DNA from 2 places in the Streptomyces sp. NPDC047049 genome. Region 2 is predicted to be linked to the other one. Evidence: riboswitches for the same ligand, from Rfam matches in the RefSeq annotation. Region 2 holds a riboswitch; the other holds the start of a gene.
What was found. Region 2 has a riboswitch for S-adenosylmethionine ahead of thrC (threonine synthase). Riboswitches for the same ligand answer to the same signal wherever they lie in the genome.
Positions count from the first base shown of each region.

Region 1 (7,324 bases), on a different contig from region 2:
GCAGCTGCACATCACGGAGAAGGACGGCTTCCTGGAGGCCGCAAGCGGCTTCGAGGAGCCCGTCGGCCCGAGCTTCTGGGAGCGCGGATGAGTAACGAGACAACCGCGACCAGCACACGCCGTGGCCCGGCGCCACGGGGCGAGCGGATCGCGGACTGGGCGGACGGACGGCTGGGCATCTACAGCCTCGCCAAGTCCAACATGCGCAAGATCTTCCCGGACCACTGGTCCTTCATGCTGGGTGAGGTCGCGCTCTACAGCTTCATCATCATCATCCTGACCGGTGTCTACCTGACGCTGTTCTTCCACCCGAGCATGGCCGAGGTGACCTATCACGGTTCCTATGTGCCCATGCAGGGGATCCGGATGACCCAGGCCTTCGAGTCGACGCTGGACATCAGCTTCGACGTGCGCGGCGGCCTGCTGATCCGCCAGATCCACCACTGGGCCGCGCTGGTCTTCCTGGCCGCGATGATGGTCCACATGATGCGGGTGTTCTTCACCGGCGCCTTCCGCAAGCCGCGCGAGGTCAACTGGCTGTTCGGCTTCCTGCTGTTCGTGCTGGGCATGTTCACCGGCTTCACCGGCTACTCGCTCCCCGACGACCTGCTCTCCGGCACCGGTGTGCGGTTCATCGAGGGCGTCATCCTGGCGATGCCGCTGGTCGGTTCGTACCTGCAGTTCTTCATCTTCGGCGGGGAGTTCCCGGGGCACGACATCATCCCGCGGTTCTTCACGGTGCACGTCCTGCTGCTGCCGGGCATCATGCTCGGCCTGCTGGTGGCGCACCTGATCCTGGTCTTCTACCACAAGCACACCCAGTTCCCGGGTGCCGGCAAGACCAACAACAACGTCGTGGGCATGCCGCTGCTGCCGGTCTACATGGCCAAGGCCGGAGGCTTCTTCTTCCTGGTCTTCGGTGTGATCGCCGCCATCGCCGCGATCGCCAGCATCAACCCGGTGTGGGCCATCGGCCCGTACCGCCCCGACCAGGTGTCCACCGGCGCCCAGCCCGACTGGTACATGGGCTTCGCCGAGGGTCTGGTGCGTGTCATGCCGGGCTGGGAGTGGAACTTCTGGGGCCACACCCTCAACCTGGGCGTGCTCGTCCCGATCCTGGTCTTCCCGCTGGTCCTGGTCGCGATCGCGGTCTACCCGTTCGTCGAGTCCTGGGTCCGCGGCGACAAGCGCGAGCACCACATCCTGGACCGCCCGCGCAACGTCCCGACCCGTACCGGCTTCGGTGTCGCCTGGCTGGTCGCGTACTTCGTGATGCTGATCGGTGGCGGCAACGACCTGTGGGCCACCCACTTCCACCTGTCGATCAACTCGATCACCTGGTTCGTCCGGATCGCGTTCTTCGTCGGGCCGGTGCTGGCCTTCATCGCCACCAAGCGGATCTGCCTGGGTCTGCAGCGCCGCGACAAGGACAAGGTGCTGCACGGCCGCGAGTCCGGCATCATCAAGCGCCTGCCGCACGGTGAGTTCATCGAGGTCCACGAGCCGCTCGACCAGGAGCAGCTGCACGTGCTCACCCAGCACGAGCAGCCCGCGCCGATCGAGCTCGGCCCCGAGGTCGACGAGAACGGTGTGGCACGCAAGGTGTCGCGCTCGCAGAAGCTGCGGGCCAAGCTCTCCAAGAGCTACTACGGCGAGGACAGCGTCATCGCCAAGCCCACGGTCGAGGAGTACAAGGAGATCACCAGCGGCCACGGCCACCACTGATCACCGCGGCGCCTCATGGCGCACCGTAGGAGCACGCCACCCAGAGGGCCCCGTCCGATGACCGGACGGGGCCCTCCGGCCTGCCCGGCGGCTCGATAGGGTGAACGCACAAGCAGGACACAAATCAGGAGTGTGGACCATGAACGTTGCGACCCCCCTCGGCGGCGACAGCGTGGCGGCCCACACCTGGCCGGGCATCCTCAACGCCCTGCTCGACGGCCGGGACCTCGCCGCGGAGGACACCGCATGGGCGATGGACCGGATCATGCGGGGCGATGCCAGCGATGCCCAGATCGCCGGCTTCGCGGTGGCGCTGCGGGCAAAGGGCGAGACCGTCGCCGAGATCTCCGGGCTCGTCCGGGCCATGTACGAGCACGCCCGGCTGATCGAGGTGCCGGGACCGAGCGTGGACATCGTCGGCACCGGCGGCGACGGCGCCAAGACGGTCAACATCTCCACGATGTCCTCGATCGTGGTGGCCGGCACCGGCGCCAAGGTCGTCAAGCACGGCAACCGCGCGGCGTCCTCGGCCAGCGGCGCCTCCGACGTGCTGGAAAAGCTCGGCGTCAACCTCGACCTCACCCCCCGGCGGGTCACCGAGGTCGCCCGGGAAGCGGGCATCACCTTCTGCTTCGCGGTGAAGTTCCACCCCTCGCTGCGGCACGTCGCCAACGCCCGGGCCCAGCTCGGCATCCGCACCACGTTCAACGTGCTGGGCCCGCTGACCAACCCCGCGAAGGTCCGCGCCCAGGCGACCGGCGTCGCGGACGCCCGGATGGCGCCGATCCTCGCCGGGGTGCTCGCCGAGCGCGGCTCGTCGGCGCTGGTCTTCCGCGGCGACGACGGCCTGGACGAGCTGACCACCACCGCGACCTCCCGGGTCTGGATCGTCCGGGACGGCACGGTGCGCGAGGAGGCCTTCGACCCGCGCGACGTGGGCATCGGCCTGGTGCCGGTGGAGGCGCTGCGCGGCGCCGACGCGTCGTACAACGCGGAGGTGGCCCACCGGCTGCTGGACGGGGAGACCGGTCCGGTGCGCGATGCGGTGCTGCTGAACTCCGCGGCGGCGCTGGTCGCGCTGGAGCCCTCCGACGCCCCGCTGGCCCAGCAGATCCGGGCCGGTATCGACAGGGCCGCCGCCGCGATCGACTCGGGGGCGGCCCGGCAGGCCCTGGAGCGCTGGGTGACCGCCAGCAACACCTGAGCGCCCGGTGACGCGGCGTGTGACGCAAGCCCCGGTCCGGTATACGGACCGGGGCTTGCGTGATGTTGCCCGTATGGCATGATTCTGCGCAGGTCACGAGTGACAGCGATGCAGGCCCCGGCCCGCTGTCCGGCAACCCTCCTTCCGTGGCGGGGTGCCCCGGGTGATGACCAGGCCGTAGGCAGCGAGGTCTGCGGCAAGCGCGGATCCCTCGCCAGGGATCCTGGTCCCCGAGGGAGAACTTCCGTGAATCAGCGAATGCGATAGGGCTCGACGGCCCCTTTTCCGCATCCCCTTTTTCTTTCCGCTGCGGCGCCCTGCCGTGCGCTGTGCGCACCCCGACGCGCTCCGCCCCGCAGCGAATTCACTTGCTTCTTACGGGAGTTCGCCATGTCCGTTTCCGCCGTTGCCGCCGACCGCTCCGTCTGTGCCCCGCTGCCCGTCCTCGGCCGGGACGTCCGCGTCCCGCTGGTGACCGGCGGCGAGGTCGACTACGCCGCGCTGGACTACGCCGCCAGCGCCCCCGCACTGCAGCGGGTCTGGGACGACGTGGCGGCCTACGCCCCCTACTACGGCAGCGTGCACCGCGGCGCCGGGTACCTCTCGCAGCTCTCCACCGACCTCTTCGAGAACAGCCGCCGGACCATCGCGGAGTTCCTGGGCTGTGGAGCCGAGGACCAGGTGGTCTTCACCCGTTCGACCACGGACTCCCTCAACCTGCTCGCCTCCGTCCTCCCGCAGGACACCCGGGTCTTCGTCTTCGAGACCGAGCACCACGCCTCGCTGCTGCCGTGGGAGCAGCGTGCGGACGTCACCGTGACCTACCTCAACGCGCCCCGCACCCCGCAGCAGGCGGTGGACACCCTGGAGAAGGCGCTGGCCGAGCGCGATCCCTACGGGCCGGCGCTGGTCTGTGTGACCGGTGCTTCCAACGTGACCGGTGAGCTGTGGCCGGTGCGGGAGCTGGCGGCCGCCGCGCATGCGCACGGCGCGCGCATCGTGCTGGACGCGGCGCAGCTCGTCCCGCACCACCCCGTGGACATCGCGGAGCTGGACGTCGACTGGGTCGCCTTCTCCGGGCACAAGCTGTACGCGCCGTTCGGCGCCGGTGTCCTGGCCGGCCGCGCGGACTGGCTGCAGGCCGCCGCCCCGTATCTGGCCGGCGGCGGCGCCAGCCGCAAGGTCTCCCGGCGCACGGACGGCGGAGTCGACGTCGAGTGGCACTCCACCGCCGCCCGTCACGAGGCCGGTTCGCCCAACGTCATCGGCGCCTACGCCATCGCCTCGGCCTGCCAGGCCCTGACCGAGGCCGGTTTCGAGGACCTGGCCGCCCGCGAGCAGACGCTGATCGCCCGGGTGCGGGCGGGCCTGGCCGAGGTGCCCGAGGTGAACCTGCTCTCGCTCTTCGGCGAGGACGCGGCGCGGGTGGGCGTCTTCTCCTTCGTCGTCGAGGGCTGGAACAGCTCGCACTTCGCCGCGGCACTCTCGGCGGAGTACGGCATCGGCGTCCGTGACGGCCTGTTCTGCGCCCACCCCCTCGTCCGCACCCTCCTGGGCAGCGAACCGCAGGACCCGGGAGAGTGCGGCGCCCCGGAGGCGGCCCCCGGCGAGCGCTCCCTGAACGCCATCCGCGTCAGCGTGGGCGTCGGCACGCCGGACGAGCACGTCGACCGCTTTCTCCGAGCGGTCAAGGAACTGGTCACGAACGGCGCCCGCTGGAACTACCAGACGGAGGACGGCCGTTGCGTTCCCGCGCGTAGCGCGGTTTGATCCCCACGTTTTTGTCTTTCCCACCGTTTCGCTGCGCTTTGCCTTCGCCCGTTTTTAGCTTTCCCGCCGTTTCGCCTGCGCCTGGCGGCGGGCGGGGCGGGTCCGCTGCGCGGGGCTGTGGGTGCGGTGACGGGCCGGAGGGGCCGGTGTGTGGGACTGCTTCGCTTTACGTCCCACACACCGGCCCCTCCGGCCCGTCCCCTCCCGTGGGGGAGTGTGTTTCCGGGGGTGGGGGCGGGCCGTCTGCCCGGGCCCGGCCGCCGTGCGTACCTGCTTGGCGGATTCCCGTGGCTACTCCAGGGTCCAGCGGACCTTGTCGCCGCCCTTGATGGCGGTATGGCAGGGGCCCTTCTTGATCTTTTCCTCGTTCACGTACGCGTTCCACTTCTTCTTGCCCTCGGCGACGTCGCCGTGGATCTCGGTGACGACGAAATCCTGGGCTTTGGTGTCCCAGCGCGCCTTGACGCCGCCGAGGCCGTACTGCTCATCGGCGTCGACCAGGGCCGTGAGGGGCGTGGGCGAGAGGCCGTCGGCGGCGCAGTAGAAACCGCCCAGGAGTGTGCGCGGTCCCGTGATGACGAGTCCTACGCTGGCGGTGTAGGGGCCGCCGGTGACGCCGACGCGGACCCGGACGTCTCCCGGGGAAGCGAGGGCGGGCGGCGGCACCGCGAGAGCCAGGGCGAGGCCCAGCCCGAGCGCGATGACGGGGGTGGCCCTGCGGGCCAGCGCGGACGGCACGGTTGCTCACCTTTCGTCGGTCCAGCTCCACCCGCCACGAAACCACCGGCCTCCGGGGTCGGCGAGAGATGCGCCGCCAAATGCGTGCCCTGCCGCCCCGTGTGCCGCCAATTGCGTGTGCCGCCCGGCCCTCAGACGGATCGTCACGGACCGCTCTGGAGATAGATCTGCGCTGACGGCAGGCCCGGCAGCAGGTCCGGCCCTCGCACAATCTGGTCTCCCCGTGATCGCACGGCTCCGGCAGGCGGTCGCCCCGGCTGACGGCGATCCGTAATACGCCCCGCAGCGCCTGGTGGAGTGCGGCGGCCGTCCGGCACAGCTCCGGGATATCAGTGCCCCGTACGGCGGGCAGGGGCCCGGTCTCGTCCAGCAGTGCCTCGGCGGCGGCGATCAGGTCGTCCTCGGCCTGGTCGGCCAGCAGGGACAGGGGGCTGTCGGGGTTGTCCGTGCTCAGGTAGCACGGGCCACCGTCCGGTCTGGTCCACGGCAGCAGCCGCGGGGGCGAACACCGTGACGGCGAACTCTCGTACATATGACTCGCTTCCTTCGCATCGGCACCGCTCACTACCGTGTGTATCGCCATCGCCACCCTGTGGGACATGGCCTCAACGCAGGTGTCTCGTCCGCCTGTTGAGCTGGGACGACCGAGAGCTGACGGATATGAAGTTCACGTCGAAGGAACTGACCCCGTACCTGTCCGCACGCCACTTCTTCGGAGCCGAACAGCGCCGCCACCGCGAGCGCGCGAAGCTGTCGCTGGTGCAGTTGGCGGAGATCGTCAACTTCGGCAAGAGCACGCTGGCGCGCGTCGAGGCGGCGGAGCTGATGCCACCCCCGGAACTACCCGCCGCACTCGACGCGGCATTCGGCACGGAGGAGCACTTCCACGGCCTGTACCAGTTGGCGAAGAGGGAGGCGCACCCGGATCAGTACCGGCGCTTCATGGACTTCGAGGCACGTGCCGAGGTGATCGAGGTCTTTGAACCGCAGGCCGTGCCTGGATTGCTGCAGACCAGGCAGTACGCGCGGGCGTTCGTGGGCTGCCTGGACAATCTCTCCGAGGAACAGGTGGAGGAGCGCGTCAACGCCCGGATTTCCCGGCAGGACCGTCAGCGCTCGGACTCGCCGCCGTACCGGTGGGCGATCATCGACGAGGCCGTGCTGCGACGGCAGATGGGGAGCAGAGAGGCCACGTATAAACAACTGGCCTGGCTGCTCGAACAGGTGGATACTCCGGACAGTAAGGTCCAGGTGATGCCGTTCAGTTCGGGTCTTCACCCGCTGATGGGCAGCGCTCTGAATCTGCTGACGCTTCCCGACGGGTCGTCCGTGGCCTACGAAGAGGGCAACGATGTCGCGCACCTCTACGAGGATCCGGAAGCCGTGAAGAAGTGGCGGCGCAAGTACGAAGTGCTGCGCGCGAACTCGCTCTCACTGGCGGAGTCGGCAGAGCTGATCCGGAAGGTAATGGAGGACCACACACCATGCGACACACCCCCGAGCTGAGCACCGCCCGCTGGCGCAAGAGCAGCTACAGCAATCCCAACGGCGGGAGCTGCGTCGAGATCGCCGACGGCTTCCCCGGCCTCGTCCCCGTACGGGACAGCAAGAACCCGCACGGCCCCGCGCTCCTCATCCCCCGCGCGGCCTGGAACACCTTCGTGGACTCCCTCAAGGACCGGGACTAGAGACGCACTTCGGTCCGTCCCGGCGCGTCGCCGGGACGGACCGTCCCGGGCCGGTCACAGGGACACGCGCTGCCCGTCGGCGGTGACGGTGATGCGGTAGCGGTCCCGGGGCGGGCTGCCCTGGGAGTGCCAGGTGCGGTAGGCGGATTCGGCCTCGTCCCACAGGCGGCGGGGGCCGTGTTGTTCGATGTCGTACGAC
Region 1 is NZ_JBEYVM010000027.1:14,916-22,239, forward strand. It holds gene ABZ851_RS34615 (Rieske 2Fe-2S domain-containing protein) at 1-91, shown strand, start outside; gene ABZ851_RS34620 (ubiquinol-cytochrome c reductase cytochrome b subunit) at 88-1,725, shown strand; gene trpD (anthranilate phosphoribosyltransferase) at 1,865-2,929, shown strand; SAM riboswitch class IV at 3,021-3,138, shown strand; gene ABZ851_RS34630 (aminotransferase class V-fold PLP-dependent enzyme) at 3,320-4,699, shown strand; gene ABZ851_RS34635 (hypothetical protein) at 4,991-5,437, opposite strand; gene ABZ851_RS34640 (helix-turn-helix transcriptional regulator) at 6,098-6,943, shown strand; gene ABZ851_RS34645 (DUF397 domain-containing protein) at 6,922-7,125, shown strand; gene ABZ851_RS34650 (methyltransferase domain-containing protein) at 7,180-7,324, opposite strand, start outside.
Region 1: another riboswitch for S-adenosylmethionine. It lies ahead of ABZ851_RS34630 (aminotransferase class V-fold PLP-dependent enzyme); the one in region 2 lies ahead of thrC (threonine synthase).

Region 2 (7,324 bases):
GGGACCAGGGAAAGGTGGTAGTCCTGCACCAGCACCGCCGCCCCCTCGGCGGCCTCGTCGGCGAGCGCCTGCGCGAAGGCGCGGTTGTAGGCCTCGTACGACGCCCACTGCGCTCGGAACTCCGCGTCGAAGGCCGGCTCCAGCGGCGTCTGGTACAGCATGTGGTGGACGAACCACAGCACGGAGTTCGCGATGCCGTTGTAGGCGGCGGCATGCGCCTCGGCCGGAATGTCCAGCATCCGCACCCGCTGCCCGCCGGTGTCCCCCGGCTCCAGCGCACCACCCGTCCGCCGCACGGTCTCCCGGTCCCCGTCACCGAGCGCCGCACACACCCACACTGCATTGACGTCGGGTCCGATGGCCGACAGCCCGGACACCAGCCCGCCCCCGCCCCGCTTGGCGGTGAGCGTGCCGTCCTCCGCCAGGCCGTACGAGACCGGCCCGCGATTGGACGCAACAAGAACCTCGGCCCCCACAGGGGCAGCTGCACTGCGCTCGGACACCATGTCGCGACAGTAACCCGCCACAGATCCGCGCAAACGTACGGAAGCGGCCAAGAGACGCGGCCGGGTGACCACTCCTCAGCCGCCGCCCGGCCGGAACGCGTCCTGGGACGACGCCGCTTCATCTTCCGCGGGTTCCGGATGCCTGCAGCCGAGACGGTCGCCCCGGCTGCGGGAGATGCGCAGCGTGTCGCCGAGCGCGCCCGTCAAGCAACCGACCAGAAAGCGTAGTTCGGGCTTGGTGGTCCCGTTGTCGCGGAGGAGGGCGCGGGCGTGCCCCAGAAGGACCTCACCGGATGCGAGCTGGGCGCGTTCAACGGTGTCCGCTTGCCGGGTGACCGGGCCGTCCCCGTCGGAGAGCAGGTAGCACGGCTTCCCCTCCGGACTCGACCAGGGAAGCAGGCGTGGGCGCGCAGGAGGCGTCACGGCGACTCCAGTTCTCTAGAGAAGTTGGATCGCTACATATTGAATCGGGATGACTGCATAGCGTCAACTACTTCTCTAGAGAGGTTGACGTTGAGGTAGGTGGTGACGCTGTGGCACTCGAACGGATCTCTAGGATGTCTAGAGATCGCCAGGAGGGATGCGTCGCGATGGCTGCACAGGAGAGCTCGTCGCCCAAATACCGCCGGATCGCCGACGCTCTGAAGCGGGCGATTGCGGAGGGGGAGTTCCGGCCCGGAGACCGGCTGCCCGGGGAGAACGAGTTGATGGACCGGCACGGCGTGGCGCGGATGACGGCCCGGCAGGCGCTCGGTGTGCTCACCTCGGAGGGGCTTGCCGAGGCCCGCAAGGGTGCCGGGGTCTTCGTGCGGGCGTTCCAGCCGGTCCGGCGCCGTGGCGTCCCGCGGCTGGCTCGGGAGCAATGGGGTGAGGGGCGGTCGGTCTGGTCGGCCGATGTCCCGGACCGTGATCTGGTGGTCGACGAGGTCACCGTGGACGAGGAGCCGGCGCCCGAAACCGTCGCGGCGCAGCTCGGCATGGCGCCGGGAGACGCCGTGATCGTGCGGCGCCGCAGGTTCGTGCTCGACGGTAAGCCGGTGTTGCTGTCCACCTCCTCCCTCCCCGCTGCTCTTGTCGCGGGATCGGCGATCACCCAGCCGGATACCGGGGCCGGCGGCACCTACGCGCGGCTCGCCGAGCTGGGTGCGGGGCCCGCCCGCTTCAGGGAAGAGGTGCGGTCACGCATGCCGGCGCCGGAGGAGGCCACCCGTCTGCACCTTCCGGCGGGCACGCCCGTCATCCTCATCAGCCGCACGGCCGTGACCGCCGACGGACGGACCGTCGAGGTCAACGAGATGATCCTCGACTCGTCCGCCTACGTGCTGGAGTACGACTTCGACGCCTGAGCCGCAGACCGCAAACGCTGCGCCGCCCAGTCCGGAACGGGGAGCGCCCCCGGCCCCTGACCGGTTCGGGCCGGTCAGGGGCCGGGGGCGCAGCGGTAGTGACGCGCGTCCTCCGCGGTGGGCGGGGGGATCAGTCGAGTTCGACGCCCATGTTGTGGGCGAAGCTCTGCCACTTCTCGACGGCGAAGCGCTTGTTGAGCGAGTCGGGCACGCTCGGGTGGGTGACGTAGCCCTCGACATGGAGCTCCAGGTAGCCCTTGGAGCCCGTGTAGAAGTTGAAGTAGACCTTCGAGCCCGCGCCGTCGAAGTGGCCCTTCTCCGCGGTGAAGTACCAGGCGTTCTTCATGTTGCCGAGGCCGTGGTAGCGCACCGGAGCGTCCTTGCAGGCGAAGAAGACGGCGCAGGCCTCAAGGTTGATGCGCTGGTTCTCCTTCGGGAACTTCTTGGGCGCCCCCTTGACGGGGAACGTGCAGTTGAAGCAGTGCTTCAGCGACTTCATCGCCTTGGCCGGGCTCACCCTGAGGCCCGGGTAGTGCGCGTTGTTGGGCTTGACGGTGAAGCGCTCGTCGTACAGCTTGCGCAGGCCCGCCGCCGCGACCTTGGTGCCCGCGGAGTGGGTGGCGGCAGCCTTGGTCACGGGCTGCTGTGCCGAGTCGGCCGACTGCGCCTGAGCGGGCGTCGCAGTGGCCAGCACCCCCACTGCCGTCACGGCGGTGAGGATCTTCCCCGTAGAAATACGCATGAACAGACTTCCCCCTGGTCAGACTGGAATGATCAAGAACGCTGTCACCCTACTCGGTCCGACTACTCGCGGGTAAGGGAATATGCGTTTCCCTCCTGGGAGTTGGGGGAGGTGGGCCGCGTGACGTCCGGGGTCGCCAGGTCAGGGGGGCGCTGGGGTCGGCACCGGCGACACGCCCGGGGTGCGGCTTCGGATGCCGTCCGTCGTCACCTGTCAGCCGCGGGGAGGCCGAGGGGCGCCGCCCCTCACGCCGCCCGCCGCTCCGCGTACTCCGGGATCTCGGCCATCGGCGGACGCTCCTCGGTGTCCACGTCCGTCGTACGGGGGACGAAGCCGTCGGCGCCGCGGTCGAACTGGGTGAGCCGGGGGCGCACCAAGTGGCCGCGGGCCAGGCGGAGCTGGGCGGTGCGGTAGATCGCGGCGGCCATCCGGCCGAGGGCCTGGCCGTCCTGGTGGCGGTGTTTGCGGACGCCGACGTCGACCTGGGCGAGGGCGTCGAGGCCGACGGTGTGCAGGGCGTCGACGAGCAGGCCGAGCTCGACGCCGTAGCCGACGGGGAAGGGGAGGCGTTCGAGGAGGGAGCGGCGGGCCGCGTACTCGCCGCCCAGCGGCTGGACGAAGCCGGCCAGCTGCGGCCAGTGCAGGTTCAGCAGCGGGCGGGCGACCAGCTCGGTGACCCGGCCGCCCTGGCCGGCGCCGGCGCCCTCGGTGCCGGTCTCCAGCGGGCGGTCGTACATCGCCTTCACGAACTGGATGTCCGGCTCGGTCAGCAGCGGGCCGACGATCCCGGAGACGAAGGCGGCGGAGAATTCGCGCAGGTCGGCATCGATGAAGCAGATGATGTCGCCGGTGGTGGCCAGCAGGGAGCGCCACAGCACCTCGCCCTTGCCGGGGAGGGCCGGCAGCCGCGGCAGGACGCTGTCGCGGGGGACCACCCGGGCGCCGGCCGCCGCCGCGACCTCGGCGGTGCGGTCGGTGGAGCCGGAGTCCAGCACGATCAGCTCATCGACGAGCGGGACCGGCCCGGTCATCAGCTCGGCGCGGATCACCGCCACGATCGCCCCGACCGTGGCCTCCTCATCGAGCGCCGGCAGGACGACACTGACCGTGCGGCCCGACTGGTGCTTCGCCTCCAGCAGCTGCCCCAGCGGGCGGTCCGCGGCGGACCAGGAGCGGCTGCTCAGCCAGCGCTCCACCTCTTCCAGCACGTCTACGACTCCTCGGTCGCCGCCGGATCGGCGGCCTTGTGATCCATCTCGCGGTTCGGACGACTATCTCAACCGTCAGTGCCGTCGGTTACAGTCTTGAACAACGCGGATGACCGTCGCATGTCGGGGTCCGCGCCACAAACGCCTGGGTTTCGGCCCAGCGCCATACCGCTCATCCAGAGGGGCAGAGGGATACGGCCCGTTGAAGCCCCGGCAACCCTCCAGCCGGTCTTGCCGCAAGGACGCTGACGTCCCGCGCGCGAGGCTCCCGGCTAGGGAAGGTGCCAAATCCGTCTCGTGGCGAGATTCGCCGCGAGGAAGATGAGGAGAAAGGGCCTCGCCTCCATGGCTGTGCAAGTCACCGAAAACACCCCCACCGTCGCTCTGGGCCCCGCTGTCGCGCTGTCCTGCCGCGAGTGCGGACAGCGCAATCCGCTCGGCCCGATCTTCGCGTGCCAGGACTGTTTCGGGCCGCTCGAAGTCGCGTACGACCTGCCGAGCGGCGACCCCGAGGGTCTGAAGAAGCAGATCGAGGCCGGTCCGGACAACATCTGGCGCTACGCCCCGCTGCTGCCCGTCCCCGCCGACGTCGCCGACAAGCCCAACCTGAACCCCGGCTTCACCAAGCTCGTCCAGGCCGACCGGCTCGCCGCCGAGCTGGGCGTCACCGGCGGGCTGTACGTCAAGGACGACTCGGGCAACCCGACGCACTCCTTCAAGGACCGCGTCGTGGCGATCGCCGTCGAGGCCGCCCGCGCCTTCGGCTTCACCACCCTCTCCTGCTCCTCCACCGGCAACCTCGCCGGCGCGGTCGGCGCCGCGGCGCGCCGGGCCGGCTTCAAGTCCTGCGTGTTCATCCCGCACGACCTGGAGGCCGGCAAGGTCGTCATGGCCGCGGTCTACGGCGGTGACCTGGTCGGCATCGAGGGCAACTACGACGACGTCAACCGCTTCTGCTCCGAGCTCATCGGCGACCCGCTGGGCGAGGGCTGGGGCTTCGTCAACGTCAATCTGCGCCCCTACTACGGCGAGGGTTCCAAGACCCTGGCGTACGAGATCTGCGAGCAGCTGGGCTGGCGGCTCCCGGACCAGATCGTCATCCCGATCGCGTCCGGCTCGCAGCTCACGAAGATCGACAAGGGGCTCAAGGAGCTGATCGCCCTCGGCCTGGTCGAGGACAAGCCGTACAAGATCTTCGGCGCCCAGGCGGAGGGCTGCTCCCCGGTGTCCGCGGCCTTCAAGGACGGGCACGACGTGGTCCGCCCGCAGAAGCCGAAGACCATCGCCAAGTCGCTGGCGATCGGCAACCCGGCCGACGGCCCGTACGTGCTCGACATCGCCCGCCGCACGGGCGGCGCGGTCGAGGACGTCAACGACGAGCAGATCGTGGACGCGATCAAGCTGCTGGCCAGGACGGAAGGCATCTTCGCGGAGACCGCGGGCGGCGTGACCGTCGGCGTGACCAAGAAGCTGATCGAGGACGGCGTGCTCGACCCGTCCCTGACCACCGTCGTCCTGAACACCGGAGACGGCCTCAAGACGCTGGACGCGGTCGCCCCGACCTCCGGTCCCACGGCCACGATCCGTCCGGACCTGGACGCGTTCCGCGCGGCCGGCCTGGCCGGCTGAGGCCGCCGGCCCCGTCCGCGCACGGGGCCGCGCCACCTCCGCCGCGAGGCCGCCGGCCCGTCCGCCACGAGGCCGCGCCACCGTCCCCGAACTCGTACTCCGCAATACCCGGAAGGCAGAACCATGAGCGTGAAGGTCCGCATCCCCACCATCCTCCGCACCTACACCGGCGGCCAGGCCGAGGTCGCCGCCGAGGGCGCGACCCTCTCCGAGGTGATCGCCGACCTGGAGCAGAACCACCAGGGCATCGCCGCCCGGGTGCTCGACGACGCCGGCAAGCTGCGCCGCTTCGTGAACGTCTACGTCAACGACGACGACGTGCGCTTCGAGCAGGGCCTTCAGACGCCGACCCCGGACGGTGCGGGCGTCTCGATCATTCCGGCGGTAGCCGGAGGCTGCTGATTTGCGCCAATTCTTGGCCTGCTTGACCGGAATTGCCCCGTCCGCCAGAAAGCGGACGGGGCAATTCCATGTTGTGAAAGGAGATACCATTGGGGTGATACCCCTCCGCTATAGCGCGTGCGTGTGCCGAACGCATATGAGATCGCGATCAGTTGTGCCCAAAGTGTGGGCAACATATGTCGCTTAGGTGAGCTATGCCCGGCCCGACTTGCCCGGGAGAACCGGGATTTCGCCGCATATAGCCGATTCTCCGGCCCCAGAATTCTCGTCCGATTGACCTGTTGCGCTGGGCATCTGTGCAGATACATTCAGCGGCGGTCGACGCGTTCCGGCGCACACCCCACAGGGCTTTCATGGGGTGAGGTCTGACCCGGGTCCGCGGAGTGCGGTCCTGCGCAAGGGCCAGTAATAGGGGAGTTAGGCATGGCTCAGGGCACCGTCAAGTGGTTCAACGCGGAGAAGGGGTACGGCTTCATCGCGGTCGACGGTGGTGCGGATGTTTTCGTCCACTACAGCGCGATCCAGATGGACGGTTACCGCACCCTTGAGGAGGGTCAGCGGGTCGAGTTCGAGATCTCGCAGGGCCAGAAGGGGCCGCAGGCGGACATGGTCCGGGTGGCCGGCTGAGGCGCCGACCGACTGCTGCGTAGTGAAGGCCCGTACCCCTGAGGGGTGCGGGCCTTCTGCTGTCCGCTGACGGCGGCCTTCGGCTGTCGCCACGCCCGTCGACCGCTGTTCGCTGTCCGCTGTCGGCGGACGGGCGGGTGCGGGGCGGGTGCGGGCTGCGGGCCGGCGGACCCCGGGGGACCTGCCTCACCCGTCATTCCCACGGGGCTCGGGCGCCACCCCGATGGGAGGCATCTTCGAAGCTGCCTTGCACTCACGGGGGGCGAGTGCTAATCATTGCGTTAGCACTCTCCCAGTGAGAGTGACAACGAAGGACCGGGTCGGTGAGGCCCGTAGGCCGGGTGGGGCAAGGAACCACACAGGTCTGCAGGTCGTCCGTCGCGGGCGCCAGCCAGGTCCGGAGCAATCCACCCCAGTCCGGGAGGACCACTTCACATGGCCAAGATCATCGCGTTCGACGAGGAGGCACGGCGCGGTCTCGAGCGCGGGATGAACCAGCTCGCCGACGCCGTCAAGGTCACCCTCGGCCCCAAGGGCCGCAACGTCGTCCTCGAGAAGAAGTGGGGCGCCCCCACGATCACCAACGATGGTGTGTCCATCGCCAAGGAGATCGAGCTCGAGGACCCGTACGAGAAGATCGGCGCCGAGCTGGTCAAGGAGGTCGCGAAGAAGACGGACGACGTCGCCGGTGACGGCACGACGACCGCGACCGTCCTGGCCCAGGCTCTGGTCCGCGAGGGCCTGCGCAACGTCGCCGCCGGCGCCAACCCGATGGCCCTCAAGCGCGGCATCGAGCGCGCCGTCGAGGCCGTCTCCGCCGCCCTGCTGGAGCAGGCCAAGGACGTGGAGACCAAGGAGCAGATC
Region 2 is NZ_JBEYVM010000012.1:150,843-158,166, forward strand. It holds gene ABZ851_RS25025 (trehalose-6-phosphate synthase) at 1-506, opposite strand, end outside; gene ABZ851_RS25030 (hypothetical protein) at 582-929, opposite strand; gene ABZ851_RS25035 (GntR family transcriptional regulator) at 1,097-1,852, shown strand; gene ABZ851_RS25040 (hypothetical protein) at 1,983-2,594, opposite strand; gene ABZ851_RS25045 (glucosyl-3-phosphoglycerate synthase) at 2,840-3,802, opposite strand; SAM riboswitch class I at 3,972-4,130, shown strand; gene thrC (threonine synthase) at 4,148-5,431, shown strand; gene ABZ851_RS25055 (MoaD/ThiS family protein) at 5,555-5,833, shown strand; gene ABZ851_RS25060 (cold-shock protein) at 6,257-6,460, shown strand; gene groL (chaperonin GroEL) at 6,896-7,324, shown strand, end outside.